DNA from 2 places in the Cytobacillus sp. FSL W7-1323 genome. Region 1 is predicted to be linked to the other one. Evidence: a T-box and tRNA genes for the amino acid it is inferred to sense, from the RefSeq annotation. Region 1 holds a T-box; the other holds one or more tRNA genes.
What was found. The T-box of region 1 lies ahead of ileS (isoleucine--tRNA ligase). A T-box ahead of a tRNA ligase gene usually reads a tRNA of that ligase, here a tRNA-Ile.
Positions count from the first base shown of each region.

Region 2: it has a tRNA-Ile gene. The T-box ahead of ileS (isoleucine--tRNA ligase) is inferred to sense a tRNA for this amino acid. The anticodon was not compared.

Region 1 covers NZ_CP151998.1:1,858,199-1,867,601, reverse strand. The annotation lists gene lspA (signal peptidase II) at 1-94, opposite strand, end outside; gene MKX67_RS09755 (hypothetical protein) at 183-476, opposite strand; gene ileS (isoleucine--tRNA ligase) at 812-3,583, opposite strand; T-box leader at 3,681-3,932, opposite strand; gene MKX67_RS09745 (DivIVA domain-containing protein) at 4,007-4,522, opposite strand; gene MKX67_RS09740 (RNA-binding protein) at 4,667-5,443, opposite strand; gene MKX67_RS09735 (YggT family protein) at 5,621-5,887, opposite strand; gene MKX67_RS09730 (cell division protein SepF) at 5,895-6,386, opposite strand; gene MKX67_RS09725 (YggS family pyridoxal phosphate-dependent enzyme) at 6,402-7,079, opposite strand; gene pgeF (peptidoglycan editing factor PgeF) at 7,084-7,902, opposite strand; gene MKX67_RS09715 (YlmC/YmxH family sporulation protein) at 7,962-8,240, opposite strand; gene sigG (RNA polymerase sporulation sigma factor SigG) at 8,594-9,373, opposite strand.
Region 2 covers NZ_CP151998.1:94,298-103,700, reverse strand. The annotation lists gene MKX67_RS00540 (CtsR family transcriptional regulator) at 1-246, opposite strand, end outside; rRNA gene rrf (5S ribosomal RNA) at 496-612, opposite strand; rRNA gene MKX67_RS00530 (23S ribosomal RNA) at 688-3,620, opposite strand; tRNA gene MKX67_RS00525 (tRNA-Ala) at 3,880-3,955, opposite strand; tRNA gene MKX67_RS00520 (tRNA-Ile) at 3,971-4,047, opposite strand; rRNA gene MKX67_RS00515 (16S ribosomal RNA) at 4,147-5,695, opposite strand; tRNA gene MKX67_RS00510 (tRNA-Ala) at 5,879-5,954, opposite strand; tRNA gene MKX67_RS00505 (tRNA-Pro) at 5,972-6,048, opposite strand; tRNA gene MKX67_RS00500 (tRNA-Arg) at 6,053-6,129, opposite strand; tRNA gene MKX67_RS00495 (tRNA-Leu) at 6,139-6,227, opposite strand; tRNA gene MKX67_RS00490 (tRNA-Gly) at 6,234-6,308, opposite strand; tRNA gene MKX67_RS00485 (tRNA-Leu) at 6,327-6,411, opposite strand; tRNA gene MKX67_RS00480 (tRNA-Lys) at 6,421-6,496, opposite strand; tRNA gene MKX67_RS00475 (tRNA-Thr) at 6,504-6,579, opposite strand; tRNA gene MKX67_RS00470 (tRNA-Val) at 6,597-6,672, opposite strand; rRNA gene rrf (5S ribosomal RNA) at 6,682-6,798, opposite strand; rRNA gene MKX67_RS00460 (23S ribosomal RNA) at 6,874-9,403, opposite strand, start outside.

The sequences.
Region 1 (9,403 bases):
TAATACTTTCACCAAGCGTAAAATTCTTGACAATTAACCATTTAGTCCATTGATCAAAAGCAATAATCAATAAAGCGATTATGTAGAAAAACACAAAGGCAACCTCCAATATTCATTTGTATACCTTTGCATTTTAGCATAAACCCATAAAAAACGGTAGCTTTGCTCTTTAAGCGATCGTTTTAATCATATAGGGCTTTACGATAGAACCTTTTAAGAGACTGACAATCGTCCATTGTTTTCAGCGTAGGGATTAATGTTAATAAATCCTCTGGCAAAAACTCACCAGAAATTTCACATGTGCCGAATTGGCCATTTTCATACTTCTCAATTGCCTTTTCAACATCATATAGTTCATCTAATATCATTTCATTTATAAAGGGGTGAAGATTACTTTGCATTAACCTCTCAAGTAACTCTTGTCTCGTATTACGAAGCTCTTCAATTAGTGGAATAACATGTGGTTGATTGTTCAAAAAAATCCCCCTTCATCCTACAAGATTGTTCATAAAGTTATTATGAGCAACTGGCTAATTTTGAACGCCTCTAAAGATTTTACAAGCTGAACAAGTTTTGCAGGTTGAGGAAAATTTTATTAGTTTTTACTCATTATCATGAAGGATTAAAATGGAAAGTGTGAAAAGCCGAGACATTATAAAAACCATGCACTAACGTACTTGCTTTATGGTAAAAATCATTTTTAGCTTTACTTCATTTTCTATCTTCATTAATCCTTTTTATATAATTAGAAAAAGACCCGAACGGTTAGTCCGGGCCAAAAATATGGTAGTACTTTTTAACCTACTGCCACTTAGCTCAAATGGCTATAGTTTTCTTTTACGACAGTAGCACAACGTGGGCAAAGTGTTGAAAATTCATCTACTTCCCCTACTTCTGGTGTGACAGTCCAACAACGTTCACATGTTTCGCCTTCAGCTTTGGAAACTAGGATTGCTACATTGTCAAATTTATGTGCTTCATTTGGTGCTTGTTCTAAGCTGCCTGCCACTTCAAATGCAGAAACGATAAAGAGTTGTGGTAGGCTTTCTGAAATAGAATCAAGTAATGAATTGGTTTCGTTATCGACATACAACGTTACTTTTGCTGTCAATGATTTACCGATTACTTTTTCATTTCGTGCTTCTTCTAGAGCTTTTAGGACATGATTTCTTAATTTCATGAATGCTGTCCATTTTGCCGTTAATTCTTCCGCATTGGCAAAAGTTTCTACTGACGGCATATCAGTCAATTGAACACTCATCTCCTCCACATTTGGAATGTGACGCCAAACTTCATCAGCTGTATGAGAAAGAATCGGTGATACAAGCTTAGTAAGGGCAACTAAGCTATCATAAAGCACTGTTTGAATCGCACGACGATCATGTTGATCTTGCGCTTCAATGTACAATACATCTTTCGCAAAGTCTAAATAGAACGAACTTAAGTCTAATGTGCAGAAATTATTCACAGCATGGTAAATACCTGCAAATTCATAGTTCTCATATGATTGAAGCGATGTTTCGATTAGTTTATTTAACTTCACTAACATAAACTGATCGACTTCACGTAAATCATCATAAGAAACTCGATGTACTGCTGGATCAAAATCAGCTAAGTTTCCTAATAAGAAGCGGAAAGTGTTTCTAATTTTACGGTAAACTTCTGCTACTTGTTTTAAGATTGGATCAGATACTCTTACATCTGCTTGGTAATCAACTGATGCAACCCAAAGTCTTAAAATATCTGCACCTAATTGGTTCATCACTTTTGAAGGTACAATGACATTACCAATTGATTTACTCATTTTTCTACCTTCACCATCTAAAACAAAGCCGTGACTTAAGATGCCTTTATATGGTGCTTTACCAGTTACAGCGACACCTGTTGATAATGATGAGTTAAACCAACCTCTATATTGATCAGATCCTTCTAGATAAAGGTCTGCTGGTCTTTGTAAATCTTCACGTTCTAGCAATACAGCTTGATGCGAAGAACCGGAATCAAACCACACATCCATAATATCAGTTTCTTTTGTAAATACTCCATTTGGGCTACCTGGATGAGTAAATCCTTCAGGCAATAATTCCTTTGCCTCTTTTTCAAACCACACATTAGAACCGTGCTCTCTAAATAGGTTGGATACATGATTAATGGTTTCGTCTGTAATAATCTCTTCTCCATTTTCTGCATAGAAGACAGGAATTGGCACACCCCATGCGCGCTGTCTAGAAATACACCAATCGCCACGATCACGAACCATATTATAAAGCCTTGTTTCGCCCCATGCTGGTGTAAATGTTGTATCATTAATTGCTTGCAATAATTCCTGTCTAAAATCTTTAATTGACGCAAACCATTGAGCCGTTGCACGGAAAATAACTGGTTTTTTTGTGCGCCAATCATGTGGATAAGAATGCTTGATAAAAGAAAGCTTCAATAACGCGCCAACTTCTTCTAATTTTTCAGTGATTGGTTTATTCGCCTTATCATAGAAAAGACCTTCAAAGCCAGGCGCTTCTTCTGTCATTACCCCTTTATCATCTACTGGACATAATACATCTAAACCATATTTAGAGCCGATGTAAAAGTCGTCTTCACCATGTCCTGGAGCCGTATGAACACAACCAGTACCAGCGTCTGTAGTTACATGGTCACCTAGCATAACAAGTGAATCACGGCCATATAATGGATGTTCAGCAGTCACATATTCTAAGTCACTACCTTGAATGGTTTGAACGACCTTAGGATTTTCCCAGCCAATCTCTTCTGATACAGCCGCTAGCAGGTCTTCAGCTACTAAATATTTTTCGTTATCCACTTCAACGACAACATATTTTAGTTTCGGGTGGACAGAAATACCTAAGTTAGCTGGCATTGTCCAAGGAGTAGTTGTCCAAATAACAATACGTACGTCATCAGTTAAAACATCTTTGCCATCTTTCACTTTAAATCCTACATAAATGGAAGCGGATTGCTTATCTTTATATTCAATCTCAGCTTCAGCTAATGCAGACTCAGATGATGGTGACCAGTATACAGGTTTCTTCCCTTTATAGATATAACCTTTCTTCGCCATCTCACCAAAAACTTTGATTTGTTGGGCCTCATAGGCAGGTTTTAATGTAATATAGGGATTTTCCCAATCTCCACGAACACCTAATCGCATGAATTGTTCACGTTGATTTTCGATTTGACCGTACGCATATTCTTCACAAAGCTTACGGAATTCTGCTACCGTCATTTCTTTACGTTTTACACCTTTATTCGTTAACGCTTGTTCAATGGGTAATCCATGCGTATCCCAACCAGGTACATATGGTGCATGGTAACCACTCATTGACTTATAGCGGTTAATGAAGTCTTTTAAAATTTTATTTAACGCATGTCCGATATGAAGATCGCCATTCGCATAAGGAGGACCGTCATGCAGGACAAACAACGGTTGATTTTTCGTGCGCTCAAGCACTTTTGCATAAATATCTTGTTCATTCCATTCTGTTTGCATTTCAGGTTCTCTTTTTGGCAGATTTCCTCTCATTGGGAAATCTGTTTTAGGCATTAATAAAGTATCTTTGTAATCCATAGCTCATTTCCTCCTCAACATACTACATAACATTATGACCAAAGTAGCGTTCATACATAAGGTACTCGGAAAAAACACAAAAAACCCCTCATCCCAAAAAAGGGACGAGAGGTTATATATTCCCGCGGTACCACCCTTGTAGATAGAGAAATTTCCTATCCGCTCAAAAATCAATTCGTAACGTGAACGTCTACGCCTTACTCTAACTTTTTAGCTCAAGTAAGGAACTCAAGGGTGATGTTCAAATTCTTCTCCTTAATATCAGGCTTTCACCTTCCCTGAATCGCTGAAGTGGAAATCCACTCTTTTAAGTAAGATAGAATGCTACTATCCCTGTCATCGTTTTATCATGTTTTTTCTAGATTATATGCGATAGGATACAACTTCGTCAAGTCGTCGTTCATCTTAAAAGATAAAAGTATCTTATACTCTAGACTCTTCTTCTTTTGTAGACTTTAATTCTGTTGTATCTAGCTCATATTCCATTAAGTGGTCCCAGTCATCATTCTGAAGCATATCTAATTGAGCTTCAATTAACATTTTAAAACGATTTCTAAATACTTTCGATTGCTTTTTCAAATCTTCTATATCTAGCGCAATCTTCCTTGCTTTAGATAATGATTCATTCACAATCCTATCGGCGTTTTTCTCCGCTTCCCGAATAATTAACTTTGCCTCTTTCTGTGCGTTTCGCTTCACTTCTTCGCCAGCTTCTTGCGCAACAACAATCGACTTATTTAACGTCTCTTCAATCGTATTAAAATGTCCGACTCTTTCATTTAAGTCGTTTAAACGCTCTTCTAATTCCTTCTTCTCACGAATAATGATTTCATAGTCTTTAATCACTTGATCTAAAAACTCATTTACTTCATCTTCATCATATCCACGAAAACCTTTGCTGAACTCTTTGTTATGAATATCTAATGGTGTTAATGGCATAAGGCCACCTCCTAGATCAGTTGGTCAAATTATGTACATTTGTTAACATGTAATTCGACAGTTTCTTGCAGATTCCTGCATAAAATTCGATACACTTTCAATTTTATATCGGTAAAACACTATAATCATTATAGCTAAAAAAGATTATTTTTGTATACCGACAACTACTTTCCATTTTTCTTTCTTCGTTTTTCCCTCTATCGCAATAACCTTACAGCGCCCATAGCCTCTTACTGAAATTGTATCACTCTCACGGCAATCGAATGCTACATTTTCTTTCATTGCCCAATTTACTTTTACTTTTTTTGCAGAAATGAGTTGTTGCGCCTTTTGTCTAGAAAAATTATAAATCGATGCAATAAGCGTATCAAGTCTTAAGGATGACATTGTAAAAACTTTTTCTTGCCACTGCTCTTTTGCATCGATAACAGATGAAAATGGCTTTTCTTCAAGTTGAACAGAAGCTTTCCCAACAGATTCTAATTGCATAGAAATATAAGAGGATACTTCCTTAGAGACAATTACTTGTATCGTATGACCTTCAAACAAAATATCTCCAAATTTACTTCTTTTCAATCCGAGTGACATCAGGCTTCCAAGTACTTGGGGATGCTCGATTAATACGAATTTATGCGGATAATTTACTTGGTATAACTCTAAGCGAAAATCGTCCATTTCCGGTATAAAATAATCAGGAAAAATAAGCGCGCGTTTTCTTTCAGCGTTTCTATGTCCACCGTCAAATTGGACGCGCACATCACTTTGAGAACCAATGATGGTGTGTAAAATATCTTGTTCCCTTGGATCGAGAAAATCTGTAAGCTTAGGCGCATACGTTTGTTCAACCGTTTGTCGCCAACTTAACACTTGATCAATAAACTCTCTCTCTTCCATACGAAAATGTTGATATATATTTGACATTAGCTTACTCCTTTAAAACTGGTTAGGCAAGAAATGCCTAATTTCTCGCTTACCCCTATGTTTACAATTGTATAATAGTATAACATTTATTTTTTTATTTGTTTTACAACTGTCTTAGAATCCGATGATTTGTTATTGATAAAAACAAAATACGAGCTAAGCATTAGCTCGTATTTTTTACATCATCCAAAAAAATATTTGTCTTATTCCGGATGTAGCTAAATTTAATACTAATATCGCTACAATCGGCGAAATATCTAACATCCCACCAATTGGCGGAATGACACGTCTAAATGGTTCAAGAAATGGTTCACAAATTTTTGTTAACATTTGCCCAATACTAGATTCTCTTGCATTCGGAAACCATGACATGAGTATGTATATAATCAATGCCCATGAATAAATCTCCACGGCTGTTATAATAATCGAAAATAAAGTTGCCATATTTAATTTACCACCTCGAGTTTTCTTCTTCATGTTCCTGAATCATTTGTGAAATATTCCCAGATACTTCAACGTTTTCAGGTGTACATAAAAAGATGTCCATTCCAATTTTTTGTATATCTCCACCAATGGCATACACAGTTCCACTTAAAAAATCAACAATGCGCTTTGCCTGGCTTTTATCAATTCTTTGGAGATTAACCACAACTGCTTTTCTATTCTTCAATTGATCAGCAATTTCTTGAGCTTCAGCATAGACCCGTGGCTCCACAAGGACAACTTTTGATGATTTTTGCTGACCGCCTTGTCCTTGAACGGATTGTAAACTTACGACATTTTGTTTTGTTGCAGCGTGCTGCCTTTGAGAAGTCCGCACAGAGGTTGTTTCTTGCTCTTCTTTACGATCCCTACTATTAGCGTAATCATCTTCTCTTGTCTCATAGTTGTCTTCTTCGTCATCTAAAAAGAAATATGATTTAAACTTTGATTTTATACTCATCTGCACCTAGCCTCCTTACTTTTCTTTTCCAACTAAAGCCGTTCCTATACGGACCATTGTTGCCCCTTCTTCAATAGCAATTTGATAATCATTGGACATCCCCATTGATAATTCTTTACACGGTGCATGAGATAATTGAAGGGATAATACTTCTTTCTGAATCAACTTCAAATTTCGAAAACAATTTCTTAATACTGTCTCATCACTTGTAAATGGTGCCATTGTCATAAGACCAACTACTTCTATTTGTTTAAAATCTGACAGTGATTTAACAAAAGGAATGATTTCTTCTTTGGATAACCCTTGCTTCGAATCTTCTCCAGACACATTAACTTGTACAAAGCATTTAATTGGTTTATTCGCTCGCTTTTCAATCTCTTTTGCAAGAGATATGCGATCTAATGAATGGATATAATCCACTTTATTGATGATATTTTTTACTTTTCTAGATTGTAAGCTTCCGATATAATGCCAAACAGCCCCATTTTTAATGACAGCTTGTTTTTCTAATAGGCCTTCATCGCGATTTTCCCCAAGGTTATTAACCCCCGCTGCAATTGCCTCCTGCGCTCTTTCTGTTGATACATATTTTGTCACAGCGATAATTTTCACTTCATCACTAGAACGATTAACTTTCTCACAAACAGCTTGTATATTTTCCTGTATATTCTCTAGGTTTGTTTGTACATTCAAGATGCTATTCCTCCTCACGCAAACCAATAAAGCTCATCAATCTACCCGTTTTTCCGTCATCTCTTCGGTGTGAAAAAAACAAGGATTCATGACAGCTTGTACAATATTCAGTAGTATGAATATTATCTCGTAAAACACCATATTTCTGCAATATGAGCTGATTACATCGTTTTAAATCTAATTGATATTGACCTTTAGCTATTTCATTATATACACTAGGAGCTATTTCTCCTAGGCAATCGTTCACTTTGTTAATTACATAATTATCTACAATATAACAAGAACGACATATACCCGGGCCTATAACAACTTCGACCTCTTGTGGATGAATTCCTTTTTCACGGAAGGCATCAATCGCATTTTTAGCGATTTCAAAGACCGTCCCTTTCCATCCTGCATGAGCAACAGCCATATGCTGACTCTTTGGATGAAAGAAATATAGGGGAATACAGTCTGCGTAACACATGGTTAATAATAAATCTTTTTCATCTGTAAACAAGGCGTCTGTAGCAGCAAATGATGTATCATACTCTTTTGCGCCCTTACCTCTATCTTTAGTTTGAACATATTCAATATGAACACCATGAGTTTGTTCTGCTCCCACCCAATTCTCTAACGGAAATTGTAATTCTTGTGCTAATGCTATTCGATTTTGAATAACATGCACTTGTTGGTCACCTACATGAAAGCCAAAGTTTTGCGATGTGTAAGCTTTGTCACTATACCCATCATTTTTAGTTGTAAACCCACAGGTAAGTCCATATTTTTCAAACCAATGTTTTATAATCAAATATTTTTCATTCGTTAATTGAAATGGCTCCATACACTTTCCCCATTTTTTTCTTTAGTTTACCATATTGCGATTAAGGTTTACAGCTATAACTATCGATTGCTATATTCTTCTTTTGGTTCATTTAATTGATATTGATGAGGAAAACGGACAAGGATCACGTCCTCCCCAATCTTTAAAATATCGCCCCATTCAATCACAATATCCTCCAGCTTATTAAAAAAAGGAAGCATTTTGTTTTGTTGACTAATGAAAATACAGTCTATTTTCCCAGTTGCTACATCGATATCAATATCACTAATAAATCCTAACTTCTTACCATCTGCAACATTAATAACATCTTTCATTTGAAAGCTTGAGATCCTCATCATTTTAAGCGCCTCCTTTTAATACAATATATGTTGAGAAAGATTAAAAATACCGAGTTCATATTTGGTGTGATTTGAGACTAAGTGGATCTCAAGATGTTTACTTATAATATTTGTCAAGCAAGCATTTATTGTAGGTGTATCCTACTTTTTTGCGTAATAGTTCTTCTGCTTTTGTCCGTTTATATAAAACAAATATTTGTATCCAGTTTTACCTATTTGTGTGTATTTTCTATGAGATTTCTTACATTTCCTCTATGCTATGCAAGCTCTAACAGAAGGATCTTTTTTGGATTAGCACTCACATCTATATAAAAAAAGAGCTTAACACATTTGTGTCAAACTCTCCTGGCATATTAGCTTTGAATATTTTTATTCATTTGTTTAATAGCTGCTTTTTCTAAGCGTGAGACCTGAGCCTGAGAAATACCAATTTCTTCAGCAACTTCCATTTGTGTTTTTCCTTGAAAAAACCTTTTGCGTAATATCATTTTTTCTCGATCATTCAGGCGTCTCATGCCTTCTTTTAGTGCAAGTTCTTCCACCCATTGAATATCCTTATTCTTTTCATCACTGAGTTGATCCATTACAAAGATTGGGTCGCCGCCGTCATTATAAATAGGCTCAAAAAGTGATACAGGATCTTGTATTGCATCAAGGGCGAAAACAATTTCTTCATGCGGAATATCCAACTCTTTCGCAATCTCTTCAGCTGTTGGTTCTTTTGAAGTTTTACTCATTAGGCGTTCTCTTACCTGCAAGGCTTTATAGGCGATATCACGTAAGGAACGAGATACCCTTATTGGATTATTATCGCGTAAATATCTACGGATTTCTCCAATAATCATAGGAACAGCATAAGTGGAGAATTTTACATTTTGGCTTAAATCAAAATTATCAATAGATTTCATAAGACCGATACAGCCAACTTGAAATAAGTCATCAACAAATTCACCCCTATTATTAAACCGTTGAATGACACTTAAAACGAGTCGGAGGTTCCCATTTACTAGGCTCTCCCTTGCTGATGTATCTCCATTATGCATTTGCTTGAAGAGTGCTCTCATTTCTTCGTTCTTTAGTACTGGAAGCTTTGATGTATCTACTCCGCAAATTTCTACTTTATTTCGAGTCAATCCCATTCCCTCCTCACAGGAGCTGCTGTA
Region 2 (9,403 bases), 1.8 Mb from region 1:
AATTAAATCAACATAATCATAAGCTTGCACTTTGGTGATTCTTATATAACCACCACCGCCACGTTTACTTTCGACAGCATAGCCTTTTTCAACTGTAAACCGAGTATTTATGACGTAATTTATTTGAGATGGGACACATTGAAATTTATCAGCGATCTCGCTCCGCTTAATTTCAACAATTTCCCTTTCGCTAAGTTCCAAGACTTCTTTAAGATATTTTTCAATAATATCTGATATATTTTTCACCCGGCCTCCCCCTATCTGACTTTGACTATATTTGACATAAATTATACATGATTTGTGTGAAATGTTGCAACGAAGTAGTATTATTAATTTTCCCCTTTTTTTCTAAATCTCAAACGTATGAAATATAGGTTCATTCATTAAATTTATATTATGTTTAGATTGTGTAGATGTTATTTGTCCATTTAAATAAACGAATTCATTATAGCACGACAAAAAAGAGCACATACAAATGATGTGCTCTTTTATCTTGCCCGGCAACGTCCTACTCTCACAAGGGGACAGCCCCTAACTACCATCGGCGCTGAGAAGCTTAACTTCCGTGTTCGGTATGGGAACGGGTGTGACCTTCTCGCTATCGCCACCGGACTATGAAATTGTAAGGGAATCGTTCCCTCAAAACTAGGTAATGTTGAAGAAGATATTTATTGAGTAATCGCCTGTTTGGTTAAGTCCTCGATCGATTAGTATTAGTCAGCTACATGTGTCGCCACACTTACACCTCTAACCTATCAACCTGATCATCTTTCAGGGATCTTACTAGCTTGCGCTATGGGAAATCTCATCTCGAGGGGGGCTTCATGCTTAGATGCTTTCAGCACTTATCCCTTCCGCACATAGCTACCCAGCGATGCCTTTGGCAAGACAACTGGTACACCAGCGGTGCGTCCATCCCGGTCCTCTCGTACTAAGGACAGCTCCTCTCAAATTTCCTGCGCCCACGACGGATAGGGACCGAACTGTCTCACGACGTTCTGAACCCAGCTCGCGTACCGCTTTAATGGGCGAACAGCCCAACCCTTGGGACCGACTACAGCCCCAGGATGCGATGAGCCGACATCGAGGTGCCAAACCTCCCCGTCGATGTGGACTCTTGGGGGAGATAAGCCTGTTATCCCCGGGGTAGCTTTTATCCGTTGAGCGATGGCCCTTCCATGCGGAACCACCGGATCACTAAGCCCGACTTTCGTCCCTGCTCGACTTGTAGGTCTCGCAGTCAAGCTCCCTTGTGCCTTTACACTCTACGAATGATTTCCAACCATTCTGAGGGAACCTTTGGGCGCCTCCGTTACTCTTTAGGAGGCGACCGCCCCAGTCAAACTGCCCACCTGACACTGTCTCCCATCCCGATAAGGGATGTGGGTTAGAATTTCAATACAGCCAGGGTAGTATCCCACCGACGCCTCCACCGAAGCTAGCGCTCCGGCTTCTAAGGCTCCTACCTATCCTGTACAAGCTGTACCAAAATTCAATATCAGGCTACAGTAAAGCTCCACGGGGTCTTTCCGTCCTGTCGCGGGTAACCTGCATCTTCACAGGTACTATAATTTCACCGAGTCTCTCGTTGAGACAGTGCCCAGATCGTTACGCCTTTCGTGCGGGTCGGAACTTACCCGACAAGGAATTTCGCTACCTTAGGACCGTTATAGTTACGGCCGCCGTTTACTGGGGCTTCGATTCAAAGCTTCGCGTGAGCTAACCTCTCCTCTTAACCTTCCAGCACCGGGCAGGCGTCAGCCCCTATACTTCGCCTTGCGGCTTCGCAGAGACCTGTGTTTTTGCTAAACAGTCGCCTGGGCCTATTCACTGCGGCTCATCAAGGCTTTAACACCCTAATGAGCACCCCTTCTCCCGAAGTTACGGGGTCATTTTGCCGAGTTCCTTAACGAGAGTTCTCTCGCTCACCTTAGGATTCTCTCCTCGCCTACCTGTGTCGGTTTGCGGTACGGGCACCTTATTCCTCGCTAGAGGCTTTTCTTGGCAGTGTGGAATCAAGAACTTCGGTACTAAATTTCCCTCGCTATCACAGCTCAAGGTATGTGACCATGGGATTTGCCTCATGGTCCCTCTAACTGCTTAGACGCACATCCAATAGTGCGCTTACCCTATCCTCCTGCGTCCCCCCATCACTCAAACAGAATACGGTGGTACAGGAATATCAACCTGTTGTCCATCGCCTACGCTTTTCAGCCTCGGCTTAGGTCCCGACTAACCCTGAGCGGACGAGCCTTCCTCAGGAAACCTTAGGCATTCGGTGGATGGGATTCTCACCCATCTTTCGCTACTCATACCGGCATTCTCACTTCTAAGCGCTCCACCAGTCCTTACGGTCTAGCTTCAACGCCCTTAGAACGCTCTCCTACCACTGAACATCAACGATGTTCAATCCACAGCTTCGGTGATACGTTTAGCCCCGGTACATTTTCGGCGCGGAGTCACTCGACCAGTGAGCTATTACGCACTCTTTAAATGGTGGCTGCTTCTAAGCCAACATCCTGGTTGTCTAAGCAACTCCACATCCTTTTCCACTTAACGTATACTTTGGGACCTTAGCTGGTGGTCTGGGCTGTTTCCCTCTTGACTACGGATCTTATCACTCGCAGTCTGACTCCCATGGATAAATCTTTGGCATTCGGAGTTTGTCTGAATTCGGTAACCCGATGAGGGCCCCTAGTCCAAACAGTGCTCTACCTCCAAGATTCTTACGCATGAGGCTAGCCCTAAAGCTATTTCGGAGAGAACCAGCTATCTCCAAGTTCGATTGGAATTTCTCCGCTACCCACACCTCATCCCCGCACTTTTCAACGTACGTGGGTTCGGGCCTCCATCCAGTGTTACCTGGACTTCACCCTGGACATGGGTAGATCACCTGGTTTCGGGTCTACGACCACATACTCATTCGCCCTATTCAGACTCGCTTTCGCTACGGCTCCGTCTGTCCAACTTAACCTCGCATGTAATCGTAACTCGCCGGTTCATTCTACAAAAGGCACGCTATCACCCATTAACGGGCTCTAACTACTTGTAGGCACACGGTTTCAGGATCTCTTTCACTCCCCTTCCGGGGTGCTTTTCACCTTTCCCTCACGGTACTGGTTCACTATCGGTCACTAGGGAGTATTTAGCCTTGGGAGATGGTCCTCCCTGCTTCCGACGGGATTTCTCGTGTCCCGCCGTACTCAGGATCCACTCTGGAGGGAACGAAGTTTCAACTACAGGGCTTTTACCTCCTATGGCGGGCCTTTCCAGACCTCTTCGTCTATCTCGTTCCTTTGTAACTCCGTATAGAATGTCCTACAACCCCAAGAGGCAAGCCTCTTGGTTTGGGCTAATCCCGTTTCGCTCGCCGCTACTCAGGGAATCGCGTTTGCTTTCTCTTCCTCCGGGTACTTAGATGTTTCAGTTCCCCGGGTCTGCCTTCCATACCCTATGTATTCAGGTATGGATCCTATCCCATAACGGATAGGGGGTTTCCCCATTCGGAAATCTCCGGATCAAAGCTTACTTACAGCTCCCCGAAGCATATCGGTGTTAGTCCCGTCCTTCATCGGCTCCTAGTGCCAAGGCATTCACCGTGCGCCCTTATTAACTTAACCATTGTTCGGCTTGCGATAAGCTACGCATTTCGGCGTCAGCTCACTCGTCAACATCCTCATGTGCACAAGACGCACACTCCGGTGTTTCCTCGCTCGCTTCCTTGAACTGCTTGCTTCTCACAACCCTCTCGGTTGTGTTTATTAAAAAAGTTTAGTATCTTAAATCAATCTATAATATATAGAGAGAAAAAATAACTAAGGTGGCGATTACTCGGTAATCTTCTTCATTACATTATCTAGTTTTCAAAGAACGATTTGTTGGTGGAGCCTAGCGGGATCGAACCGCTGACCTCCTGCGTGCAAAGCAGGCGCTCTCCCAGCTGAGCTAAGGCCCCGTATTAAAGTTAAAATGGTGGGCCTAAATGGACTCGAACCATCGACCTCACGCTTATCAGGCGTGCGCTCTAACCAGCTGAGCTATAGGCCCACATAACTTCACGGTAAAGTATTTAATCATATCAAAGAGATTGCACTCTCAAAACTGAACGAACAGTCTAACATCAAGTCAATTCCGTATATTCCTTAGAAAGGAGGTGATCCAGCCGCACCTTCCGATACGGCTACCTTGTTACGACTTCACCCCAATCATCTGTCCCACCTTAGGCGGCTGGCTCCAAAAGGTTACCCCACCGACTTCGGGTGTTACAAACTCTCGTGGTGTGACGGGCGGTGTGTACAAGGCCCGGGAACGTATTCACCGCGGCATGCTGATCCGCGATTACTAGCGATTCCGGCTTCATGTAGGCGAGTTGCAGCCTACAATCCGAACTGAGAATGGTTTTATGGGATTGGCTAAACCTCGCGGTCTTGCAGCCCTTTGTACCATCCATTGTAGCACGTGTGTAGCCCAGGTCATAAGGGGCATGATGATTTGACGTCATCCCCACCTTCCTCCGGTTTGTCACCGGCAGTCACCTTAGAGTGCCCAACTGAATGCTGGCAACTAAGATCAAGGGTTGCGCTCGTTGCGGGACTTAACCCAACATCTCACGACACGAGCTGACGACAACCATGCACCACCTGTCACTCTGTCCCCCGAAGGGGAAAGTCCTATCTCTAGGATTGTCAGAGGATGTCAAGACCTGGTAAGGTTCTTCGCGTTGCTTCGAATTAAACCACATGCTCCACCGCTTGTGCGGGCCCCCGTCAATTCCTTTGAGTTTCAACCTTGCGGTCGTACTCCCCAGGCGGAGTGCTTAATGCGTTTGCTGCAGCACTAAAGGGCGGAAACCCTCTAACACTTAGCACTCATCGTTTACGGCGTGGACTACCAGGGTATCTAATCCTGTTTGCTCCCCACGCTTTCGCGCCTCAGCGTCAGTTACAGACCAGAAAGTCGCCTTCGCCACTGGTGTTCCTCCAAATCTCTACGCATTTCACCGCTACACTTGGAATTCCACTTTCCTCTTCTGCACTCAAGTTCCCCAGTTTCCAATGACCCTCCACGGTTGAGCCGTGGGCTTTCACATCAGACTTAAGGAACCGCCTGCGCGCGCTTTACGCCCAATAATTCCGGACAACGCTTGCCACCTACGTATTACCGCGGCTGCTGGCACGTAGTTAGCCGTGGCTTTCTGGTTAGGTACCGTCAAGGTACCGGCAGTTACTCCGATACTTGTTCTTCCCTAACAACAGAGTTTTACGATCCGAAAACCTTCATCACTCACGCGGCGTTGCTCCGTCAGACTTTCGTCCATTGCGGAAGATTCCCTACTGCTGCCTCCCGTAGGAGTCTGGGCCGTGTCTCAGTCCCAGTGTGGCCGATCACCCTCTCAGGTCGGCTACGCATCGTCGCCTTGGTGAGCCGTTACCTCACCAACTAGCTAATGCGCCGCGGGCCCATCTGTAAGTGATAGCAGAACCATCTTTCAATCTAATTATATGTATAAATAGATATTATCCGGTATTAGCCCCGGTTTCCCGGAGTTATCCCAGTCTTACAGGCAGGTTGCCCACGTGTTACTCACCCGTCCGCCGCTAATCTTTGGGAGCAAGCTCCCTCAGATTCGCTCGACTTGCATGTATTAGGCACGCCGCCAGCGTTCGTCCTGAGCCAGGATCAAACTCTCCAATAAAGTGTTTGATTAGCTCATTTGCACCTATGGTGCTTTGTTGCTGATAAATCAGCTTTTTTAGAATTACGCTTGACGTTTTACGTTCGTTCAGTTTTCAAAGAACAATCTCATTCGCTTCAGAAGCGACTTTATAATCATACAACATCTTAACTTGTTATGTCAATAACTTTTTTAAAATGTTTTTGGTGGAGCCTAGCGGGATCGAACCGCTGACCTCCTGCGTGCAAAGCAGGCGCTCTCCCAGCTGAGCTAAGGCCCCAAAAAGAGTAATAAAAATGGTCGGGAAGACAGGATTCGAACCTGCGACCCCTTGGTCCCAAACCAAGTGCTCTACCAAGCTGAGCTACTTCCCGTTTATGGCGCGCCCGAGAGGAGTCGAACCCCTAACCTTTTGATCCGTAGTCAAACGCTCTATCCAATTGAGCTACGGGCGCATCAATAAGTGGTGCCGAGGACCGGAATCGAACCGGTACGGTAGTCACCTACCGCAGGATTTTAAGTCCTGTGCGTCTGCCAGTTCCGCCACCCCGGCACTTATTGGAGCGGAAGACGGGATTCGAACCCGCGACCCTCACCTTGGCAAGGTGATGTTCTACCACTGAACTACTTCCGCAAATATTCAAAATAAAAATGGTGCGGGTGAAGGGAGTCGAACCCCCACGCCTTGCGGCGCCAGATCCTAAGTCTGGTGCGTCTGCCAATTCCGCCACACCCGCATATATAAATGGTGAGCCATGAAGGACTCGAACCTTCGACCCTCTGATTAAAAGTCAGATGCTCTACCAACTGAGCTAATGGCTCGTACAAGTGGTGCCGGCCAGAGGACTTGAACCCCCAACCTACTGATTACAAGTCAGTTGCTCTACCAATTGAGCTAGGCCGGCAAATAAACACAAAAAAATGGTGGAGGATGACGGGATCGAACCGCCGACCCTCTGCTTGTAAGGCAGATGCTCTCCCAGCTGAGCTAATCCTCCAATATGTATGCCCGGCAACGTCCTACTCTCACAAGGGGACAGCCCCTAACTACCATCGGCGCTGAGAAGCTTAACTTCCGTGTTCGGTATGGGAACGGGTGTGACCTTCTCGCTATCGCCACCGGACTATGAAATTGTAAGGGAATCGTTCCCTCAAAACTAGGTAATGTTGAAGAAGATATTTATTGAGTAATCGCCTGTTTGGTTAAGTCCTCGATCGATTAGTATTAGTCAGCTACATGTGTCGCCACACTTACACCTCTAACCTATCAACCTGATCATCTTTCAGGGATCTTACTAGCTTGCGCTATGGGAAATCTCATCTCGAGGGGGGCTTCATGCTTAGATGCTTTCAGCACTTATCCCTTCCGCACATAGCTACCCAGCGATGCCTTTGGCAAGACAACTGGTACACCAGCGGTGCGTCCATCCCGGTCCTCTCGTACTAAGGACAGCTCCTCTCAAATTTCCTGCGCCCACGACGGATAGGGACCGAACTGTCTCACGACGTTCTGAACCCAGCTCGCGTACCGCTTTAATGGGCGAACAGCCCAACCCTTGGGACCGACTACAGCCCCAGGATGCGATGAGCCGACATCGAGGTGCCAAACCTCCCCGTCGATGTGGACTCTTGGGGGAGATAAGCCTGTTATCCCCGGGGTAGCTTTTATCCGTTGAGCGATGGCCCTTCCATGCGGAACCACCGGATCACTAAGCCCGACTTTCGTCCCTGCTCGACTTGTAGGTCTCGCAGTCAAGCTCCCTTGTGCCTTTACACTCTACGAATGATTTCCAACCATTCTGAGGGAACCTTTGGGCGCCTCCGTTACTCTTTAGGAGGCGACCGCCCCAGTCAAACTGCCCACCTGACACTGTCTCCCATCCCGATAAGGGATGTGGGTTAGAATTTCAATACAGCCAGGGTAGTATCCCACCGACGCCTCCACCGAAGCTAGCGCTCCGGCTTCTAAGGCTCCTACCTATCCTGTACAAGCTGTACCAAAATTCAATATCAGGCTACAGTAAAGCTCCACGGGGTCTTTCCGTCCTGTCGCGGGTAACCTGCATCTTCACAGGTACTATAATTTCACCGAGTCTCTCGTTGAGACAGTGCCCAGATCGTTACGCCTTTCGTGCGGGTCGGAACTTACCCGACAAGGAATTTCGCTACCTTAGGACCGTTATAGTTACGGCCGCCGTTTACTGGGGCTTCGATTCAAAGCTTCGCGTGAGCTAACCTCTCCTCTTAACCTTCCAGCACCGGGCAGGCGTCAGCCCCTATACTTCGCCTTGCGGCTTCGCAGAGACCTGTGTTTTTGCTAAACAGTCGCCTGGGCCTATTCACTGCGGCTCATCAAGGCTTTAACACCCTAATGAGCACCCCTTCTCCCGAAGTTACGGGGTCATTTTGCCGAGTTCCTTAACGAGAGTTCTCTCGCTCACCTTAGGATTCTCTCCTCGCCTACCTGTGTCGGTTTGCGGTACGGGCACCTTATTCCTCGCTAGAGGCTTTTCTTGGCAGTGTGGAATCAAGAACTTCGGTACTAAATTTCCCTCGCTATCACAGCTCAAGGTATGTGACCATGGGATTTGCCTCATGGTCCCTCTAACTGCTTAGACGCACATCCAATAGTGCGCTTACCCTATCCTCCTGCGTCCCCCCATCACTCAAACAGAATACGGTGGTACAGGAATATCAACCTGTTGTCCATCGCCTACGCTTTTCAGCCTCGGCTTAGGTCCCGACTAACCCTGAGCGGACGAGCCTTCCTCAGGAAACCTTAGGCATTCGGTGGATGGGATTCTCACCCATCTTTCGCTACTCATACCGGCATTCTCACTTCTAAGCGCTCCACCAGTCCTTACGGTCTAGCTTCAACGCCCTTAGAACGCTCTCCTACCACTGAACATCAACGATGTTCAATCCACAGCTTCGGTGATACGTTTAGCCCCGGTACATTTTCGGCGCGGAGTCACTCGACCAGTGAGCTATTACGCACTCTTTAAATGGTGGCTGCTTCTAAGCCAACATCCTGGTTGTCTAAGCAACTCCACATCCTTTTCCACTTAACGTATACTTTGGGACCTTAGCTGGTGGTCTGGGCTGTTTCCCTCTTGACTACGGATCTTATCACTCGCAGTCTGACTCCCATGGATAAATCTTTGGCATTCGGAGTTTGTCTGAATTCGGTAACCCGATGAGGGCCCCTAGTCCAAACAGTGCTCTACCTCCAAGATTCTTACGCATGAGGCTAGCCCTAAAGCTATTTCGGAGAGAACCAGCTATCTCCAAGTTCGATTGGAATTTCTCCGCTACCCACACCTCATCCCCGCACTTTTCAACGTACGTGGGTTCGGGCCTCCATCCAGTGTTACCTGGACTTCACCCTGGACATGGGTAGATCACCTGGTTTCGGGTCTACGACCACATACTCATTCGCCCTATTCAGACTCGCTTTCGCTACGGCTCCGTCTGTCCAACTTAACCTCGCATGTAATCGTAACTCGCCGGTTCATTCTACAAAAGGCACGCTATCACCCATTAACGGGCTCTAACTACTTGTAGGCACACGGTTTCAGGATCTCTTTCACTCCCCTTCCGGGGTGCTTTTCACCTTTCCCTCACGGTACTGGTTCACTATCGGTCACTAGGGAGTATTTAGCCTTGGGAGATGGTCCTCCCTGCTTCCGACGGGATTTCTCGTGTCCCGCCGTACTCAGGATCCACTCT